Regions from separate parts of the Pseudomonas sp. FG6 genome, predicted to be linked through region 3. Evidence: predicted binding sites of a transcription regulator. Region 3 holds the regulator's gene; each other region holds the start of a gene.
What was found. Region 3 encodes FliA, which starts transcription of late flagellar genes. Its sites were predicted from a motif close to CTAAAGTTTNNNNNNNNNNNGCCGNTAA; they were not measured.
Positions count from the first base shown of each region.

Region 1: ACODSJ_RS17535 (methyl-accepting chemotaxis protein) is a predicted target of FliA. The motif match lies at 2,782-2,809, and genes of this name have one in related genera.
Region 2: ACODSJ_RS01465 (methyl-accepting chemotaxis protein) is a predicted target of FliA. The motif match lies at 3,395-3,422, and genes of this name have one in related genera.

Region 1 covers NZ_JBMDJD010000026.1:50,969-57,162, reverse strand. Annotated here, with positions in the region: gene ACODSJ_RS17550 (acyl-CoA dehydrogenase) at 199-2,001, shown strand; gene ACODSJ_RS17545 (cell division protein ZapA) at 2,079-2,381, opposite strand; gene ACODSJ_RS17540 (hypothetical protein) at 2,378-2,608, opposite strand; gene ACODSJ_RS17535 (methyl-accepting chemotaxis protein) at 2,867-4,492, shown strand; gene ACODSJ_RS17530 (potassium/proton antiporter) at 4,777-6,194, shown strand, end outside.
Region 2 covers NZ_JBMDJD010000002.1:39,885-46,078, reverse strand. Annotated here, with positions in the region: gene ACODSJ_RS01475 (methyl-accepting chemotaxis protein) at 1-108, opposite strand, end outside; partial or broken gene ACODSJ_RS01470 (methyl-accepting chemotaxis protein) at 250-1,230, opposite strand; gene ACODSJ_RS01465 (methyl-accepting chemotaxis protein) at 1,436-3,352, opposite strand; gene ACODSJ_RS01460 (16S rRNA (uracil(1498)-N(3))-methyltransferase) at 3,508-4,215, opposite strand; gene tatC (twin-arginine translocase subunit TatC) at 4,212-5,006, opposite strand; gene tatB (Sec-independent protein translocase protein TatB) at 5,003-5,419, opposite strand; gene ACODSJ_RS01445 (twin-arginine translocase TatA/TatE family subunit) at 5,430-5,699, opposite strand; gene ACODSJ_RS01440 (phosphoribosyl-ATP diphosphatase) at 5,724-6,056, opposite strand; gene hisI (phosphoribosyl-AMP cyclohydrolase) at 6,049-6,194, opposite strand, start outside.
Region 3 covers NZ_JBMDJD010000017.1:82,434-88,627, forward strand. Annotated here, with positions in the region: gene flhA (flagellar biosynthesis protein FlhA) at 1-606, shown strand, start outside; gene flhF (flagellar biosynthesis GTPase FlhF) at 618-1,967, shown strand; gene fleN (flagellar synthesis regulator FleN) at 2,082-2,912, shown strand; gene fliA (RNA polymerase sigma factor FliA) at 2,909-3,652, shown strand; gene ACODSJ_RS13485 (chemotaxis response regulator CheY) at 3,820-4,191, shown strand; gene ACODSJ_RS13490 (protein phosphatase CheZ) at 4,210-4,998, shown strand; gene ACODSJ_RS13495 (chemotaxis protein CheA) at 5,036-6,194, shown strand, end outside.

The DNA of each region.
Region 1 (6,194 bases), on a different contig from region 3:
AGCGCCGCGGTCTCTTGAGTGCCGCGGCGCCTGGATCGCGAGCAAGCCTTGCTCCCACAAGGCTCGCTCCGATGTTTGGGACCAGCATCATTTGGGATTAGCGTCGCCCTCGCCTCTGCATCACTGTCATCAATCATCCTGTTCAGCCTTTATCAGCCCGCCTAGACTCGGCCCCATTCCAAAAAAAGGTAGGCCGCCATGTCCGAGACGCTGCTCAGTTCCCGCAATCTGGCTTTCGAGCTGTATGAAGTCCTCGATGCCGAGGGCCTGACCCAGCGCGAGCGGTTTGCCGAGCACAATCGCGAAACCTTCGACGCCGCCATCGACACGGCACGCAGCATCGCCGAGAAATATTTCGCGCCGCACAACCGCAAGAACGATGAAAACGAACCGCGCTACGAGAACGGCCAGGCGATTCTGATCCCAGAAGTGAAACCAGCCGTCGATGCCTTCCTGGAGGCGGGCTTTCTCAACGCCGCGCGCAGTTTCGACGCCGGCGGCATGCAATTGCCGACGCTGCTGTCCCAGGCCTGCTTCGCGCATTTCCAATCGGCCAACGCCGCGTCCACCTCTTATCCGTTCCTGACCATGGGCGCGGCGAACCTGATCGAGAGTTTCGGCAGCGAGGAGCAGAAGCAGCGCTTCCTGCAACCGATGATCGACGGCCGCTTTTTCGGCACCATGGCCCTGACCGAGCCCCATGCGGGCTCTTCGCTGTCGGACATTCGCACGCGCGCGGAGCCAGCGTCCGACGGCACCTATCGACTCAAGGGCAACAAGATCTTCATTTCCGGCGGCGACCATCCCCTGTCGGAAAACATCGTGCACATGGTGCTGGCGAAATTGCCGGATGCACCGCCGGGCGTTAAGGGCATTTCGCTGTTCATCGTGCCCAAGTTCCTGGTCAACGACGACGGCAGCCTGGGCTCGCGCAACGATGTGCTGCTGGCCGGGCTGTTCCACAAGATGGGCTGGCGCGGCACCACGTCCACGGCGCTGAACTTCGGCGATAACGGTGAATGCGTCGGCTACCTGGTGGGGAAACCGCACCACGGCCTGGGCTACATGTTCCAGATGATGAACGAGGCGCGGATCGGCGTTGGCATGGGCGCGGTGATGCTGGGTTACGCCGGCTATCTGTATTCCCTCGAATACGCCCGCGAACGCCCGCAGGGCCGGGTGCCCGACAGCAAGGACCCGACCACCGCCCCAGTGGCGATCATCCAGCACGCCGATGTGCGCCGCATGCTGTTGACCCAGAAGGCCTACGTTGAAGGCTCGTTTGACCTGGGCCTTTACGCTGCGCGGCTGTTCGACGACACCACCACCCTGGAAAGCGAAGCCGAACGCAGGCGCGCCCATGAACTGCTGGACCTGCTGACCCCCATCGTCAAATCCTGGCCCTCGGAGTTCTGCCTGAAAGCCAACGAGCTGGCGATCCAGATTCTGGGGGGCCACGGCTACACCCGCGAGTACCCGGTGGAACAGTATTACCGCGACAACCGCCTGAACCCGATCCATGAAGGCACCCACGGCATCCAGTCCCTGGACTTGCTGGGGCGCAAACTGGCGCAGAACGGTGGCGCCGGGCTCAAGCAATTGATCCGCCTGGTGGCCGGCACCAGCGAACGCGCCCAGGCGTTCGATTCCCTGACGCCCTTGCGCCAGCCGCTGGAAACACTGGTGGCGCGCTTGCAGACCGTCACCCTCGGCCTGCTCGCCGACCTTGCCCAAGGCCAAGTCAACAGCAGCCTCGCCAACTCGGCGTTGTACCTGAAGGTGTTCGGCCACATGGTGATCGGCTGGCGCTGGCTGGAGCAGGCGATTCGCGCCGAGGAAGGGCTGGCCCGCGGGAATCCGGCAGACAGCGACTTCTATAGGGGCAAGTTGCAGGCGGCGCGGTATTTCCTGACGTGGGAAGTGCCGAGTTGTCACCCTGAGCTGGCGATTCTTGAAGCCCGGGATGATACGTGCCTGGGGATGCGCGATGAGTGGTTCTGAGCAGGGGCTTGCAGTGCTACCGCAAGCCCCTCGCGAGCAAGCCCGCTCCCACAGTCAATGGGGCCTGCAGCCCCGCTTCAGGCCTGCTGGATCGTCTTGGAAATCACTTCGACCGTGGCGCTGACCTGCTCTTCATAACGTTCGAGTTCCGCCTTGTGCTGCTTCTGCATTTCGATCTGTTGCGAGCACAGGTTCATGGCCGCCAGTACCAGCAGCCGATCGCCGATCAGCGTCGGGTATTTTCTCTTGGTATCGGCCAGCGCGGCCTTGAGCATCGAAGCAGCGTCCAGCAGGGTCTGTTCCTGCCCGGCCGGCGCCTTGATTGAATAGTCTTCTCCCAGGATCGAGAGGACCGTTACCCCATCGGCTCCGTGCTTCATGCGCTGACAGACCCGTTGCTGGCGCGCTCGATCAGCGCCTGGATGCGGGCAGCGGTGGCGCCGTGCAGTTCTTCCTGTTCCATCAGGCTCAGTTGCAGACTCTCGTTTTCATCCTTGGCCTTGGCAAGTTCCGCGTTCAGGGTTTCATTCACACCGGCGAGAAGACGGTTCTGTTGCACCAGGTCGTTGACCAGTTGCTCCAGCTGACTGAGGGATGCTTCCAACATATTGATTTCCAGGCTTTTCCAAGGGGCGCGTACGATAAAGAAAAGTCATCGCCGATGCCATGGTTAGGGTGGCGGTGCTTCGCTCGCGAGTGGTAGAGACTCCGGACAAGGAATCTGGTTCCTGCCCTTCGTCGTGTCGCAAAACCTTCACTGCGACAAAAATACACAGACCCCTCAAGACTTTAGTCGCATGACCGATAAGTCATTAAGCAACCGTTAAACGCTGCGCACGAACACACTTCCTTCCGGTACTTCCCCATGTCTCTACGAAATATGAACATCGCGCCAAGAGCGTTCCTGGGCTTTCTCCTGATCGGTGCCCTGATGTTGGCCCTTGGGGTGTTTGCCCTGGCACAGATGAGCCAGATCCGAAGCTCCGGTGAAAACATCGTCGACAACAGCGTCCCCAGCCTCAAGGCCCTGGATGAGCTCACCCAGCTCACCCTGCGCGTGCGCGTGTTGTCCTACCGCTTGCTGGTCAACCGTGAAGCGGACATCCAACAGAAAACCGTCGCCCTGCTCGAACAACGCAACCAGCAGATCCGCACGGCCCAGGCAGGGTATGAGAAGCTCATCAGTTCTCCACAAGAGCGAGCCACCTACGATAAATTGGAGCAGTTGCTGGGGCAGTACCGTCAGATCGACGAGCGGATGCGGACCCTGTCGCGCAACAATCAGCTCGAAGAGTTGCGCGCCCTGATCAACAGCGAAGTGTTGGATAACTCCGAGGCGATGAACACTCAACTCGCCCAACTGATGGACATCAACAACCAACAGGCCGATGCGTTCAACGTGGGTGCGGCCAAACAATATTCGGAAGCCTTCAATTGGGTCGTCGTGCTGCTGATCGTTTCCACGGCCCTGACCCTGCTGTTCGCCTGGCTGCTAACCAACAGCATTACCAAGCCGATTGCCAATGCCCTGGGTGCCGCCGAGGAAATTGCCCAAGGTAACTTGACCCGACCGATCATCGTCGACGGCACTGACGAAGCCGGCCGCCTGTTGCGAGCGATGTCGACCATGCAGGAAAAACTGCGTGACACCCTGCAGCGGATTTCCGGCTCGGCCACGCAACTGGCCTCGGCCGCCGAAGAACTCAACAGCGTCACTGACGAAAGCGCCCGTGGCCTGACCCAGCAGAACAACGAAATCGAACAGGCCGCCACGGCCGTCAACGAGATGACCAGCGCCGTGGAAGAAGTGGCCCGCAACGCGGTGAGCACTTCCGAAGCGTCGAGAAACGCCACCACCTCCGCTGGCGACGGCCGCGACCTGGTGCAGGAAACCGTCAGCGCCATCGAACGCATGAGCGCCGATGTGCAAAGCACCGCCACGCTGATCGGCAACCTGGCCGATGAGTCCCGCGACATCGGCAAAGTGCTGGACGTGATCCGTGGCCTGGCCGACCAGACCAACCTGCTGGCCCTGAACGCCGCCATTGAAGCCGCCCGTGCCGGTGAAGCCGGTCGTGGTTTTGCCGTGGTCGCCGACGAGGTGCGCGCCCTGGCCCATCGCACCCAGCAGTCGACCAGCGAGATCGAGCGCATGATCGGCAGCATCCAGAGCGGTACCGGGCAAGCCGTGGACTCGATGCGCAACAGCACCGAACGCGCCGAATCGACCTTGAACATCGCCCGCGGTGCTGGCCTGTCCCTGGACACGATCAACACGGCCATCGTCGAGATCAACGAACGCAACCTGGTGATCGCCAGCGCCGCCGAAGAACAGGCCCAGGTGGCCCGTGAAGTGGACCGCAACCTGGTGAACATCCGCGACCTGTCGGTGCAATCGGCCGCCGGTGCCAACCAGACCAGCGCCGCCAGCGCCGAACTGTCGCGCCTGGCCGTGGACCTGAACAGCATGGTTGGGCGGTTTCATCTTTAAGCGAGGTAACGGTTGATCGCTCATCAACGGTGAGCGTTCAACCCCCTGGCTTTTGTGGCGAGGGAGCTTGCTCCCGCTGGGCTGCGAAGCGGCCCCGTCCTTAAAAGCGACGACTGCTTCGCAGCCGAGCGGGAGCAAGCTCCCTCGCCACGGTATTGCTGCGCTCTTGTATCCCCCATTCCAACCTTTTTTGACAGCATCACATTTCGACAGGTTAGAATCGCTGGCACGCAGACTGCATGGCCAGCCTGCGCCTGCCCTTCAGTTTTTCCGGAGTACTGCCTTTGACCGCGACGACCATCAACAGCCTGTTCTTGATCGGCGCGTTGCTGGTAGGTGCGAGCATCCTGGTCAGTTCTCTTTCCTCGCGCCTGGGCATCCCGATCCTGGTGATCATCCTGGCCGTGGGCATGGTGGCCGGCGTCGACGGCGCCGGCATTCTGTTCGACAACTACGCCACGGCCTACCTGGTCGGTAACCTCGCATTGGCCGTCATCTTGCTGGACGGTGGCTTGCGCACGCGGGTCTCGAGCTTTCGCGTGGCCCTGTGGCCAGCGCTGTCGCTCGCCACGATCGGAGTACTGATCACCACCGGGCTGACCGGGCTGGCGGCGGCGTGGCTGTTCAACCTGAACCTGATCCAGGGCCTGCTGATCGGCGCCATCGTCGGCTCGACCGACGCCGCGGCCGTGTTCTCCTTGCTCGGTGGCAAGGGTCTGAACGAGCGGGTCAGCGCCACCCTGGAGATCGAGTCTGGCAGCAACGACCCCATGGCGGTATTCCTCACCGTCACCTTGATCGGCATGCTTGCCAGTGGCGAAACCGGCCTGCACTGGAGCCTGCTGGGGCACCTGGTGCGCGAGTTCGGCATTGGCTCGTTGCTGGGCCTGGGCGGTGGCTGGCTGATGCTGCAACTGGTTAACCGAATCAACCTGGCCAACGGCCTGTACCCGATTCTCGTCATCAGTGGCGGCCTGGCCGTCTTCGCCCTGACCAACGCCCTGCACGGCAGCGGTTTCCTGGCGGTCTACCTGTGCGGCCTGGTGCTGGGCAACCGCCCGGTGCGCAGCCGCCACGGCATTTTGCACATGCTCGATGGCATGGCCTGGCTGGCACAGATCGGCATGTTCTTGGTGCTGGGCCTGCTGGTCACGCCCCATGACCTGCTGCCCATCGCCCTGCCCGCCCTGGGCCTGGCCTTGTGGATGATCCTGTTCGCACGGCCACTGTCGGTGGTGGTGGGGCTGTTGCCCTTCAAGGCGTTCCATGGCCGCGAGAAAGCCTTCATTTCCTGGGTTGGCCTGCGCGGCGCGGTACCGATCATCCTGGCGGTGTTCCCCTTGATGGCCGGCCTGCCCCACGCCCAGCTGTATTTCAACCTCGCGTTCTTTATCGTACTGGTCTCGCTGCTGGTACAGGGCACCAGCCTGCCGTGGGTCGCCAAGCTGCTGCACGTCACTGTCCCGCCGGAACCCTTGCCGATTTCCCGGGCGGCACTGGAAGTCCATGTCACCAGCGAGTGGGAGCTGTTCATCTATCGCCTCGGCGCGGAAAAATGGTGCATCGGCTCGCCCCTGCGCGACCTGAAAATGCCCGAAGGCACGCGCATCGCTGCCCTGTTTCGTGGCCAGCAACTGCTCCATCCGTCGGGTAGTACGGTGCTGGAAGTCGATGATTTGCTGTGTGTTATCGGCCATGAACA
Region 2 (6,194 bases), on a different contig from region 3:
GACGACCCGGTCACCTTCGCGGGCCTGCTGGTCGGCGGCGACCGCGGCTTCGGAGGCTTCCTCGGCGTTGCGCGCCACTTCTTGCACGGTGGCGGTCATTTCGTTCATGGCCGTGGCGACCTGGTCGGTCTCCACTTTCTGGCTATTGACCCCGGCGCTGGTCTGTTCGGTCACCGCCGAGAGTTGTTCGGCGGCGCTGGCGATTTGTGTGACGCCTTCGCTGATGCCGCCGATCAGCTGCCGCAGGCTGATGACCATGCGTTGCAGGCTGTTTTGCAGTTGGCCCATTTCGTCACGGCGGCTGACCACCAGGTTCTCGCTCAGGTCGCCCGAGGCGACACGTTCGACGGCCACCAGCGTTTGCTGCAGGGGGGCCACGATTTGCCGGGTGATGATCCACGCCGCCAGCAGGCCAAACGCCAATGCCAGGACGGTGACGATGATCAGCGTTTCTTTCGCTTGCGCCGTCTCCTGGTCGCGCTTCTCAACCTGCGAGGCTGTGAGTTGATTGTTCAGATCATTCAGGCGGGTGTCTTGGTCGACCATTCTTTTGAGGGCAGAGGCGCTGGCCACCTGGGAGTCGCGAAACTGACTGACTGCGGCGCGATAGCCCTTCATCGACTCGCCGGCTTGCAGCAGGTTGGCGCTGTACTGTTCCGGCAGTTTACCCGGCAAGCCTTCAAGGTTCTTCAAGACGCTTTCGATGGCATCCAGTGCCGGTTGCTCGGCCTCGGCCTTGCCGCTGTAGGTGTAGCCGCGAACCTGATAGCGCGCTTGCTGGATCAGTTTGCTCAGCTCAACCACGCTGTTGAATGAGGGGACACTGTCGCCCTGGCGCAGGGCATTCTCGACTTCCGTCACCTTGGCCACCGCGTTGTCGGCGTTGGCGCCGAGCTTGGCGCGGGCCGATTCGCGGTTCTGCGTGGCCTGGGTCATGTCGGCAAAGGCGCGTTTGTACTCGTCCAGGATCGCCAGTTGCTGGTTGAGCAACTCCTGGTCTGCCGGTCGTACAAACCTTTTGAGGGCGGCTTGTACGCTCTCTTGAAGTTTGCCCAGCAGCTCGCTTACGGCGGTTGGCCCCTGTTCGCCGCGACGCATCTCATAGTCGAGACGGGCGACTCGCAGATCCTTGGCGGTTTCGTTGAGGTTGGCGATGGCGGCCTGTTTGTCGGCGCGGCTGATCACACTGCTCAGGCTGTCCCAGCCTGCGAAGGTGCTCAGGAGGGTCATCAGCAGCACCAGGCCAAAGCCTGCGCCCAGTTTGCGGTTGACGCTTACGTTTCCCAGCTTTTCGGTTAACCAACTGAACATGCTGATACTCCCTCGAGCCTTTTGTAGGCTTTATGAGAAGAGTATCGACCATGTGGTAGGGATCTGTAGCCAACAGGTCGCGATATTTGCCGGGCGAAGGCGCAGAGGCTCTCGCCCGGGCGCTTCAGACCTTGAACCGGCCTACCAGCGTTTGCAAGTGAATGCCCAGTCGTGCCAGTTCGGCGCTGGAGCTGGCTGTTTCTTCGCTGGAGGCGGCCGTTTGCTCGGAGACGTCGCGCACGTTCAGCACGCTGCGGTTGATCTCCTCGGCCACGGAACTTTGTTGCTCGGCAGCGGCGGCGATCTGTTGGTTCATCGACTGGATCGCCGAGACGGTGCGGGTGATGTTTTCCAGCGAGCCACCGGCGCGGCGGGTCAGCTCGACGCTGTTGTCGGTCAGGCTGCGGCTGTTGTCCATAATGGCCGCGACCTGCTCGGTGCCCGATTGCAGACCGACGATCAGCTCTTCGATCTCCTCGGTGGATTTCTGGGTGCGTTGGGCCAGGCTTCGGACCTCGTCGGCCACCACCGCGAAACCCCGCCCGGCTTCACCGGCGCGGGCGGCTTCGATGGCGGCGTTGAGCGCCAGCAGGTTGGTTTGCTCGGCGACGGACTTGATCACATCCAGCACGCTGCCGATCTTGTCGCTTTCGCGCTTCAGGTCGCCCATCGCCGAGGTGGAGTTGCCGACTTCCAGCGCCAGACGCTCGATCTGGGCGATGGCTTCACCGACCACTTTTTCGCCTTCGCGAGCCTGTTGGTCGGCGGCGACGGCGGCCTCGGAGGCTTCCTCGGCGTTGCGCGCCACTTCCTGCACGGTGGCGGTCATTTCATGCATGGCCGTGGCGACCTGGTCGGTTTCCACTTTTTGACTGTTGACCCCGGCGCTGGTCTGCTCGGTGACGGACGAGAGCTGGTCGGCGGCACTGGCAATCTGCGTGACGCCTTGGCTGATGCCACCGATCAATTGGCGCAGGCCCACGGTCATGCTTTGCATGGCCCGTTGCAACTGGCCCAATTCGTCGCGGCGCGAGGAGGTGAGGTTGTGGGTCAGGTCACCTGCGGCCACGCCTTCGGCGATCTTGAGGGTCTGGCTCAATGGGCCGACGATCTGCCGGGTGATGGTCAGGGCAGAGATGATGCCGAACAGGAGCGCCAGGGCGGCAGCCATCACCAGGAAGGTCTTGGCCTCGGCGGCGTCGCGATCACGCACGGCGGTCTGGGAGACGGTCAGCTTCTGGCTGGCCTCAAGCAACACTCCACCTTGTTCTGCCATGCGCTTGAGTGCCGCAGCGGTGTCGAGCTGGGAGTCGCGGAACTGGCTGACCGCTGTGCGGTAGGCGTTCATCGAGTCGTTGGCCTGCTGCAGGTTGGCGGCATGTTCCTCGGGCAACTGGCCCGGCAAGCGAGCGAGCAGTTTGAGCACGTTGTCGATGGCGTCGAGGGCGGGTTGCTGGGCTTCGTTCTTGCCGCTGTAGGTGTAGCCGCGAACCTGGTAACGCGCTTGTTGGACGGCTTTGCTCAGGGTCACCACGCTGTTGAACTGGGCGACGCTGTCGCCTTGCAGCAAGGTTTTTTCCACGTCATCGATACGCGCCACGGCGTTGTCGGCACTGGCGCCGAGTTTGCTGCGTGCATCCTCACGGCTGGCGGTGGCGCGGGTCATCGCGCCGAAGGCGCTTTTGTACTCGGCCACGGCGGCCAGTTGTTTGTCGATCAGCGCCGCATCGTCCGGTTGCTCGATCAATTGACGGGCGGTCTTGAGGCCGGCTTCGAGCTTGGCGGTCAGATCGTTGATATCCTGCGGACCGTTCTCGCCCCGCGAGTTGTAGTAGTCCATGCGCGCCAGGCGCAGGTCCTTGGTCAATCCGTTGAGTTCGGAAATGAACCCCAGCTTGTCGCCACGGCTGATCACGTTACCCAGGCTGGTCCAGCCGGTGAAGGCGATCAGCAAGGTCAGGCAGAGCACGAGACCGAAGCCGAAGCCGAGTTTGCGATTGACGCTTACATTTCCCAGACTCTGGGCCAACCACTGGAACATGCCGATACTCCCTGCAGCGCTGATTTTTGTTTTATCGGCGCTGTATCGGCCTTTAGGGAGCGATCTATAGGAGATAAACGGAAGATATTTAGCTTGCTTACATTGTGGCGCGGGGATAAATCCCCTCGCCACAGCGAATATTCAGCCTCAGCGGCTCAGAACAGCCGCGCAAGCAAGGCCGTGACGGCGGTCTCGACCCGCAGGATGCGCTCGCCCAGTTGCACCGGTTGCAGGCCGGCCTTGGCGAGAAGGTCGATCTCGTAGGGTATCCAGCCGCCTTCCGGGCCGATGGCCAGTGTCACCGGCTCGGTAAGGGCGCGGGGGCAGGGTGGGTATTGGCCAGGATGACCGACCAGGCCCAAGGTGCCATCGACCATGGCCGGCAGCCGGTCTTCAACGAAGGGCTTGAAGCGTTTTTCGATGATGATCTCTGGCAGCACGCTGTCGCGAGCCTGTTCCAGCCCCAGGATCAGTTGTTCGCGAATGGCCTCGGGCTCCAGGAACGGCGTCTGCCAGAAGCTCTTTTCCACGCGGTAGCTGTTGACCAGCACCACGCGCGGCACGCCCATGGTGGCGATGGTCTGGAACACTCGCCGGAGCATTTTCGGACGCGGCAGGGCCAGCACCAATGTCAGCGGCAACTTGGCCGGTGGCGGTTGGTCGAGGGTCACTTGCAGTTCCGCCTCGCGGGCTTCCAGGCGCACTACCTGGGCCGTGCCCATCAGTCCGCCAATGCGCCCGACCCGCAGGCTGTCGCCGACAGCGCTGCGGTGGACTTCCTGCATGTGGGTCAGGCGGCGATCGCTCAGCACGACCCGGTCGGGCCCGATGAAGTCGGCCTCTTCGAGCAACAGCAGGTTCACGCTTGGGTCGCTGGTGGCTGGTCGTTGTGGTCGTCGCTCGTTTTTTCTTCCGGTTGCTCGCGACGCTTGCGCACCAGGCCGCCGAACAGGATGCCGATCTCGAACAGCATCCACATCGGCACGGCCAGCAAGGTCTGGGAGAAGATGTCCGGTGGGGTCAGGATCATGCCGACCACGAAGCAGCCGATGATCACGTAGGGACGGACCTTCTTCAGGTATGCGACGTCGACCACGCCAATCCACACCAGCAGCACCACCGCCACCGGAATTTCGAACGCCACGCCGAAGGCGAAGAACAGCGTCATGACGAAATCCAGGTAGCTGGTGATGTCGGTCATCATCTCGACACCGGCCGGGGTGGCGGCGGCGAAGAACTTGAAAATCAGCGGGAACACCAGGAAATAGGCGAAGGCCATGCCGGTGTAGAACAGCAGGATGCTGGACACCAGCAACGGCGCGGCGATGCGCTTCTCATGCTTGTACAGGCCAGGCGCAATGAAGCCCCAGACCTGGTGCAGGATCACCGGGATGGCCAGGAACAGCGAGACCATCATCGTCAGCTTCAGCGGCGTCAGGAACGGCGACGACACGTCGGTGGCGATCATTGTTGCGCCGGCCGGCAAGTACTGGCGCAGCGGTGTGGAGACGAAGGTGTAGATCTGCTGGGTGAAGGCGAACAGCCCGGCGAAGATGATGAAAACCGCCGCGACGCAGCGCAGCAGGCGGGTGCGCAACTCGGTGAGGTGCGATACCAGCGGCATCGGCTGGTCGTTTTCGGGGATATCGCTCATGGGGCTCGCGGCGGCTGTGGGGTGTCGTGGGGGGCGGAGGTCGGCACCGTCGGGGCAGGCTCCTGCACCTTGGCCGGTTCCGTCGTCACCGGTGCGGCGCCTTCCACTGGAGTGGGCGGCGCAACCGTTGGCGCGGTTTCAGGCTGCAGCGGTGTCGGTTCCTGCTGGGTCGGTGTGAGGATCTTGCGCGCTTCCTGCTCCAGGGACAGGATGTGCTCGTTGTGCAGTTGCCGACGAATTTCGTCGGCACCGATCTCGCGTTCAACTTCCTGTTTGATCGCATTGAAGCTGCGCTTCAGGCGTCCGATCCACAGACCGGCGGTGCGCGCAGCGCCCGGCAGGCGCTCGGGGCCCAGTACCAGCAGGGCCACGAGGCCGACGAGCAGCAGTTCAGTGAAGCTGATCCCAAACATTAGTCAGTGCTCACGAGTCTTTGCGGGTCGGCTCTTCGACTTTCTGGGCCTGCACATCGATGGTGTGCGGTGCATTCACCGGCGTGCTGGCCTGGGGTTGTACCGGTTGGACCGGAGCCGCTGTCGGCTCGGCCGGTTTTTCGTCGTCGTTCATGGCCTTGCGAAAGCCCTTGATGGACTCGCCGACGTCAGTGCCGAGGTTCTTCAGCTTCTTGGTCCCGAACACCAGTACCACGACTACCAGAATGACGATCCAGTGTTTCCAGTCAAAAATACCCATGTGGCTATTCCTCTCAAGAGTTGATCAGGCGGACGGGCGCGAGGCTTTCTCGACGTGCCCGGACAGACCGAAGCGACGGTCCAGTTCATCCAGTACGGCCTGCGGGTGCTGTCCCAGTTGGGCCAGCATGACCAGGCTGTGGAACCACAGGTCGGCGGTCTCGTAGATCACGTCGCTGCAGTCACCGCTGATGGCGGCGTCCTTGGCGGCGATGATGGTCTCGACCGATTCTTCGCCGACTTTTTCCAGAATCTTGTTCAAGCCCTTGTGGTACAGGCTGGCGACATACGAGGTGTCGGCCGCTGCGCCTTTGCGCTCTTCCAGCACCTGGGCCAGGCGGGTCAGGGTGTCACTCATGGGTATGTCCCGAATAGATGGCGTGCGGGTCCTTGAGCACCGGGTCGACGATTTTCCAGTCGCCGTTCTCGAAGACGCGATAGAAACAGCTTTGGCGGCCCGTGTGGCAGGCAATTTCGCCGACCTGTTCGACCATCA
Region 3 (6,194 bases):
TCCAGCGAGCTGCTCGGTCATGAAGAAGTCCAGCAATTGCTGCAAGTGCTGGCCAAGGGCTCGCCAAAATTGGCCGAAGAGCTGGTGCCCGGTGTGCTGTCGTTGTCGCAGTTGCTCAAGATCCTGCAGGCGCTGTTGGCCGAGCAGGTGCCGGTGCGTGACATTCGCAGTATTGCCGAAGCCATCGCCAACAACGCTTCCAAGAGTCAAGATACCGCCGCGATGGTGGCTGCGGTCCGTGTTGGCGTATCCCGCGCAATCGTCCAAAGCATTGTAGGCACTGAGTCTGAGCTGCCTGTGATCACGCTGGAACCAAGGTTGGAACAGATATTGCTCAATAGTTTGCAGAAGGCAGGGCAAGGCTCGGAAGAGGGTGTTCTGCTGGAGCCAAGCATGGCCGAGAAGCTGCAGCGTTCGCTGATCGATGCAGCCCAGCGGCAGGAGATGCAAGGTCAACCGGTGATCCTGCTGGTGGCCGGTCCGATTCGCGCGATGCTCTCGCGATTCGGGCGCCTCGCGGTTCCGGGGTTGCACGTGCTGGCTTACCAGGAAATACCGGACAACAAGCAAGTGACTATCGTTGCGACAGTAGGGCCCAACGGCTGAGGTAGTGGTTTATGCAAGTGAAGCGTTTTTTCGCCGCCGATATGCGTCAGGCCATGAAGCTGGTTCGTGACGAGCTGGGCGCTGAAGCCGCCATCATCGGTAATCGCCGGATCGCCGGCGGTGTCGAGTTGACTGCGGCCCTGGATTACAAGTTGTCGGCGCTGGCCCCACGTGTTCCGAACATGGAGCTCGAGGATGAGCTGCGCAAGACCCAGTCGCGCATCGCCAGCGCCCAGGCCGAACTGAGCCTGCGCAGCAGCGAAGGCGAGGCCGCTGCGGGCACCAATCGTCAATTGTTCGCCGGTCAGCCGCTGACTGCCGGCCTGCCGCTGACGGCTGCCGAACCCCTGGTCGAGCAGGTCCAGGCCGAACCGCGTCGTCCGCAACCTGAGCCTGCAGCACCGGCCCGAGGTGTCGATCCGCGTGCCCTGGACTCGATGCGCTTCGAACTCAACAGCCTGCGCGAACTGATGGAAGTCCAGTTGGGCTCCCTGGCCTGGAACCAGTTGCAAGGTAGCCGGCCGGCGCAAGCCAACCTGTGGCGCCGCCTGCAACGCATCGGTCTGTCCGGCCCGTTGTCCCGGGACCTGCTGGCGTTGATCAACGGCATCGAAGAACCTCGCCAGGCCTGGCGCATGTTGCTGGCCCACCTGGCGCGCATGATCGCTACCCCGGAAGTCGAGCCGCTGGAAGAGGGCGGAGTGATTGCCATGGTCGGCCCTGCCGGCATGGGCAAGACCACCACCCTGGCCAAGCTCGCCGCCCGTTATGTACTCAAGTACGGTGCCCAGAGCATTGCCCTGGTGAGCATGGACAGCTTCCGCATCGGTGCCCAGGAGCAACTCAAGACGCTGGGCCGCATCCTCAATGTGTCGGTGACCCATGTGGATCCGGGCCAATCCCTGGCCCAGGCGCTGGAGCCGTTGCTGCGCAAACGTGTTGTGCTGATCGATACCGCCGGCCTGCAAGCCAGCGATCCAGCCCTGCGCATGCAGCTCGAAAGCCTGGCCGGCCGCGGTATCAAGTCAAAAAATTATCTCGTGTTGGCAACCACCAGCCAGAAACAGGTTCTAACCGCCGCCTACCACAGCTACAAACGCTGCGGGCTAGCCGGCTGCATCCTGACTAAGCTGGACGAAACGGCAAGCCTGGGCGAGGTGTTGAGCCTGGCCATCGGTCATGAACTGCCGGTGGCTTACCTGACCGACGGGCCGCGGATCCCGGATGATTTGCATCTGCCGCGCCGTCATCAACTGGTCAGTCGTGCCGTGAGTGTGCAAATGCAGGAAGAACCCAGCGAAGAAGCCATGGCTGACATGTTCGCTGATATTTACCACAGTCCAACCAAACAGGTCGGCTGAGGTAATATGAATATTTTTTGTACCTACATCGATGGTCTGCCATGCATTGTTCCGTGTGTGAACGCGCAGCCAGTAATGTGGCCTCCGTCTAAGAAGACAAGGTAAAGAACGAACATGGGCAGCATGCATCCCGTACAGGTGATCGCGGTGACCGGCGGCAAAGGTGGCGTCGGCAAGACTAACGTGTCAGTGAACTTGTCCCTGGCTCTGGCAGAGCTTGGCCGACGGGTCATGCTACTGGACGCCGACCTGGGCCTGGCGAACGTCGACGTGCTATTGGGGCTGACCCCCAAACGCACGTTGGCGGACGTGATCGAGGGCCGCTGTGAACTGCGCGACGTGCTGCTGCAGGGGCCTGGCGGGATTCGCATCGTGCCGGCCGCCTCTGGCACCCAGAGCATGGTTCATCTGTCTCCGGCTCAGCACGCAGGCCTGATCCAGGCCTTCAGCGACATTGGCGACAATCTCGATGTGCTGGTGATCGACACCGCTGCCGGCATCGGCGATTCGGTGGTCAGCTTCGTCCGCGCGGCCCAGGAAGTACTGCTGGTGGTCTGCGACGAGCCTACCTCGATCACCGATGCCTACGCCCTGATCAAGCTGTTGAATCGCGACTACGGCATGAACCGCTTCCGAGTCCTGGCCAACATGGCGCAGAGCCCGCAGGAAGGGCGCAACCTGTTTGCCAAGCTGACGAAGGTCACGGACCGTTTCCTGGACGTCGCCCTGCAATACGTCGGCGCAGTGCCTTACGACGAAAGCGTGCGCAAGGCCGTCCAGAAGCAACGTGCCGTCTATGAAGCTTTCCCACGTTCCAAATGTGCACTGGCGTTCAAGGCGATCGCCCAGAAGGTCGATACCTGGCCGCTGCCGGCCAACCCGCGCGGGCATCTGGAATTTTTCGTCGAGCGTCTCGTGCAACAAACAGCAGGGCCCGTGTTATGACAGCCAGCAGTTACAACCATCTCTACAAGAAATCGGCACGGGACGCCCAATACGAGTTGATCGAGCGTTACGCACCACTGGTCAAGCGAATCGCCTATCACTTGCTGGCCCGGTTGCCGGCCAGCGTGCAGGTCGAGGACCTGATCCAGGCGGGCATGATTGGCCTGCTCGAGGTTTCGAGCAAATACGACGCGAGCAAAGGGGCCAGTTTCGAGACCTATGCCGGTATCCGCATTCGTGGCGCGATGCTCGACGAGGTCCGCAAGGGTGACTGGGCGCCGCGTTCGGTGCACCGCAATACCCGCATGGTCAGCGACGCGATCCGTGCAATTGAAGCGAAAACCGGGCGCGACGCTAAAGATCATGAGGTTGCGGCCGAACTCCAATTGAGTCTCGATGATTATTACGGGATTTTGAACGATACCTTGGGCAGTCGCCTGTTCAGTTTCGACGACCTGTTGCAGGACGGCGAACACGAAGGGCTGCACGAGGATGGCGCGAGTGCTCACATGGAGCCGGCGCGTGACCTGGAAGACGAACGCTTCCAGAGTGCGCTGGCGGATGCGATTGCCAATTTGCCGGAGCGTGAGCGACTGGTCTTGGCGCTGTACTACGACGAAGAGCTGAACCTCAAGGAAATCGGTGAGGTCCTGGGGGTCAGCGAATCGCGGGTCAGCCAGTTACACAGCCAGTGCGCGGCCCGCTTGCGGGGGCGTTTGGGGGAGTGGCGAGCGCGTTGATGGCAGTGTTGGGGCGCTGCGAACGAGGTTGGCCTGGCGTGCGCTGTACCAGTCCTTGTCTGTCGTGTTCCATACCGTTGTCGAGCGTTGTGCCGGATTGATTGAAATGGCGCGCCCAGGTTGCTGGACGCGTTTAAGACTGTTTGGAGGTCGAATTGGACAAGAACATGAAAATCCTCATCGTTGATGATTTCTCAACGATGCGGCGGATCATAAAAAACCTGTTGCGTGACCTTGGGTTCACCAACACGGCCGAAGCAGATGACGGGATCACTGCGCTCCCGATGTTGCACAGCGGCAATTTCGATTTCCTGGTCACCGACTGGAACATGCCTGGCATGACCGGTATCGACTTGCTGCGCCAGGTACGTGCCGACGACAAACTCAAGCACCTTCCGGTGCTGATGGTCACTGCCGAAGCCAAGCGCGAGCAGATCATCGAAGCGGCCCAGGCCGGTGTGAACGGCTATGTGGTCAAACCCTTCACGGCCCAGGCGTTGAAAGAGAAGATCGAAAAAATCTTCGAACGCATCGGTTAACGGCGCCACGGGGGAGCTATGGAGCATAACGAATCTTCAATGGGCGATTTCGAATTGACCCTGAAAAAACATGCCCGCGAACTCGTCGACAGCCTTGAAAAAGGCCGTTTCGGCGATGCTGTTCAAATGATCCATGAGCTCAACCAGACCCGTGACCGCGGTCTGTATCTGGAAGTCGGCAAGCTGACGCGTGAACTGCACAGCGCGATTGTCAATTTCCAGATCGACCCGCACATGCCGCAGGCCGAGGAAGTCTCGCAGATCACTGACGCCACCGAGCGTCTGGGTTACGTGGTCAGACTGACCGAAGCTGCGGCCAACCGCACCATGGACCTGGTGGAAAGCGCAACGCCGCTGGTCAACGGCCTGGGTGAAGAAGCCCAGGCCTTGAGCGCCGACTGGGGACGTTTCATGCGTCGTGAAGTCGGTGCTGAAGAATTCCGGGAGCTGGCCCGTCGGGTCGACGGTTTCCTGGCGCGCAGCAGCGCCGATAACCGCGCCGTGGCCGGCAACCTCAACGACATTCTGCTGGCCCAGGACTACCAAGACCTGACCGGTCAGGTGATCAAGCGCGTGACCCAGCTGGTCACCGAAGTCGAAAGCAATTTGCTCAAGCTCGTGCTCATGGCCAGTCAGGTGGACCGCTTTGCGGGCATCGAACATGACCGTGCGGCAATACTCGCTGAAAAAGATCCACAAAAACATCTCTCTCAGGGTGAAGGTCCGCAGATTCATGCCGATAAAAGAGAAGACGTTGTGTCAGGTCAGGACGATGTGGACGATCTGTTGTCCAGCCTTGGGTTCTGAGTTTTAGAGTATTAGCCCTGTTTAGGAGCATCCATTAATGAGCTTCGGCGCCGATGAAGAGATCCTTCAGGATTTCCTGGTTGAGGCCGGCGAGATTCTAGAGCAACTGTCCGAGCAACTGGTCGAGCTGGAAAGCCGGCCTGATGATGCGGACTTGCTCAATGCAATTTTTCGCGGTTTCCACACTGTAAAAGGAGGCGCCGGCTTCCTCCAGCTCAACGAGCTGGTGGAGTGCTGTCACATTGCCGAAAACGTGTTCGACATCCTGCGCAAGGGTGAGCGTCGCGTTGATGCGGAATTGATGGACGTGGTGCTTGAGGCGCTGGATGCGGTCAACGGCATGTTCAGCGAAGTGCGCGAGCGCTCGCCCATTACCGCTGCCACCCCTGAGCTGCTCGCCGCGCTGTCGCGCCTGGCCGAGCCGCAGTCGGCCGATGAGGCCGCACCGATCGTGGAGGCTGTCGAAGAGCCCGCGGTCGAGGAACCGGTCGCCGAAGCTTCTGGCGACGTCACCGATAACGAATTCGAACAACTGCTGGACTCACTGAGCGCGGTCAAGGCCGAGGCCCAGGCTCAGGCGGCACCTGCCGCTCCGGCTGCCTCGACGGGCGATGCTGCCAGCGACGAGATCACCGATGCCGAGTTCGAGTCGTTGCTCGACCAGCTCCACGGCAAAGGCCAGTTCGCTGCCGATGCGCTCGCTCCGGCGGCTGCACCTGTCGCAGCGAAGGTCGAGGGCGACAGCTCCGACATTACCGATGACGAATTCGAAGCCTTGCTCGATCAGTTGCATGGCAAGGGTAACTTTGCCGTCGAGGCCCTGGATTCGGCCATCGCTTCGGCACCGACCCCGGCCAAGCCTGCTGCCGCTGCGGCGGGCAGTGACCTGATCACGGACCATGAGTTCGAGTCGCTGCTGGACGATCTGCATGGCAAGGGCAAGTTCAGCGAAGTCGGTACAGCCACGGCTGCGCCTGCCGCTGCTGCGACCGCAGCCGCTGCGCCGGCGGCCAAGGCTGTGCCAAAACCTGCTGCCAAGGCACCTGAGCCAAAGGCCGAGTCCGCCAAGCCAGCCGCTGCGGCTGCGGCGCCTGCCCGTGCTCCGGCCGCTGCGCCGGCGGAAAAACCGACCAGCGAAGCCGAGACGACCGTTCGGGTCGACACCGCACGCCTGGACGAGATCATGAACATGGTCG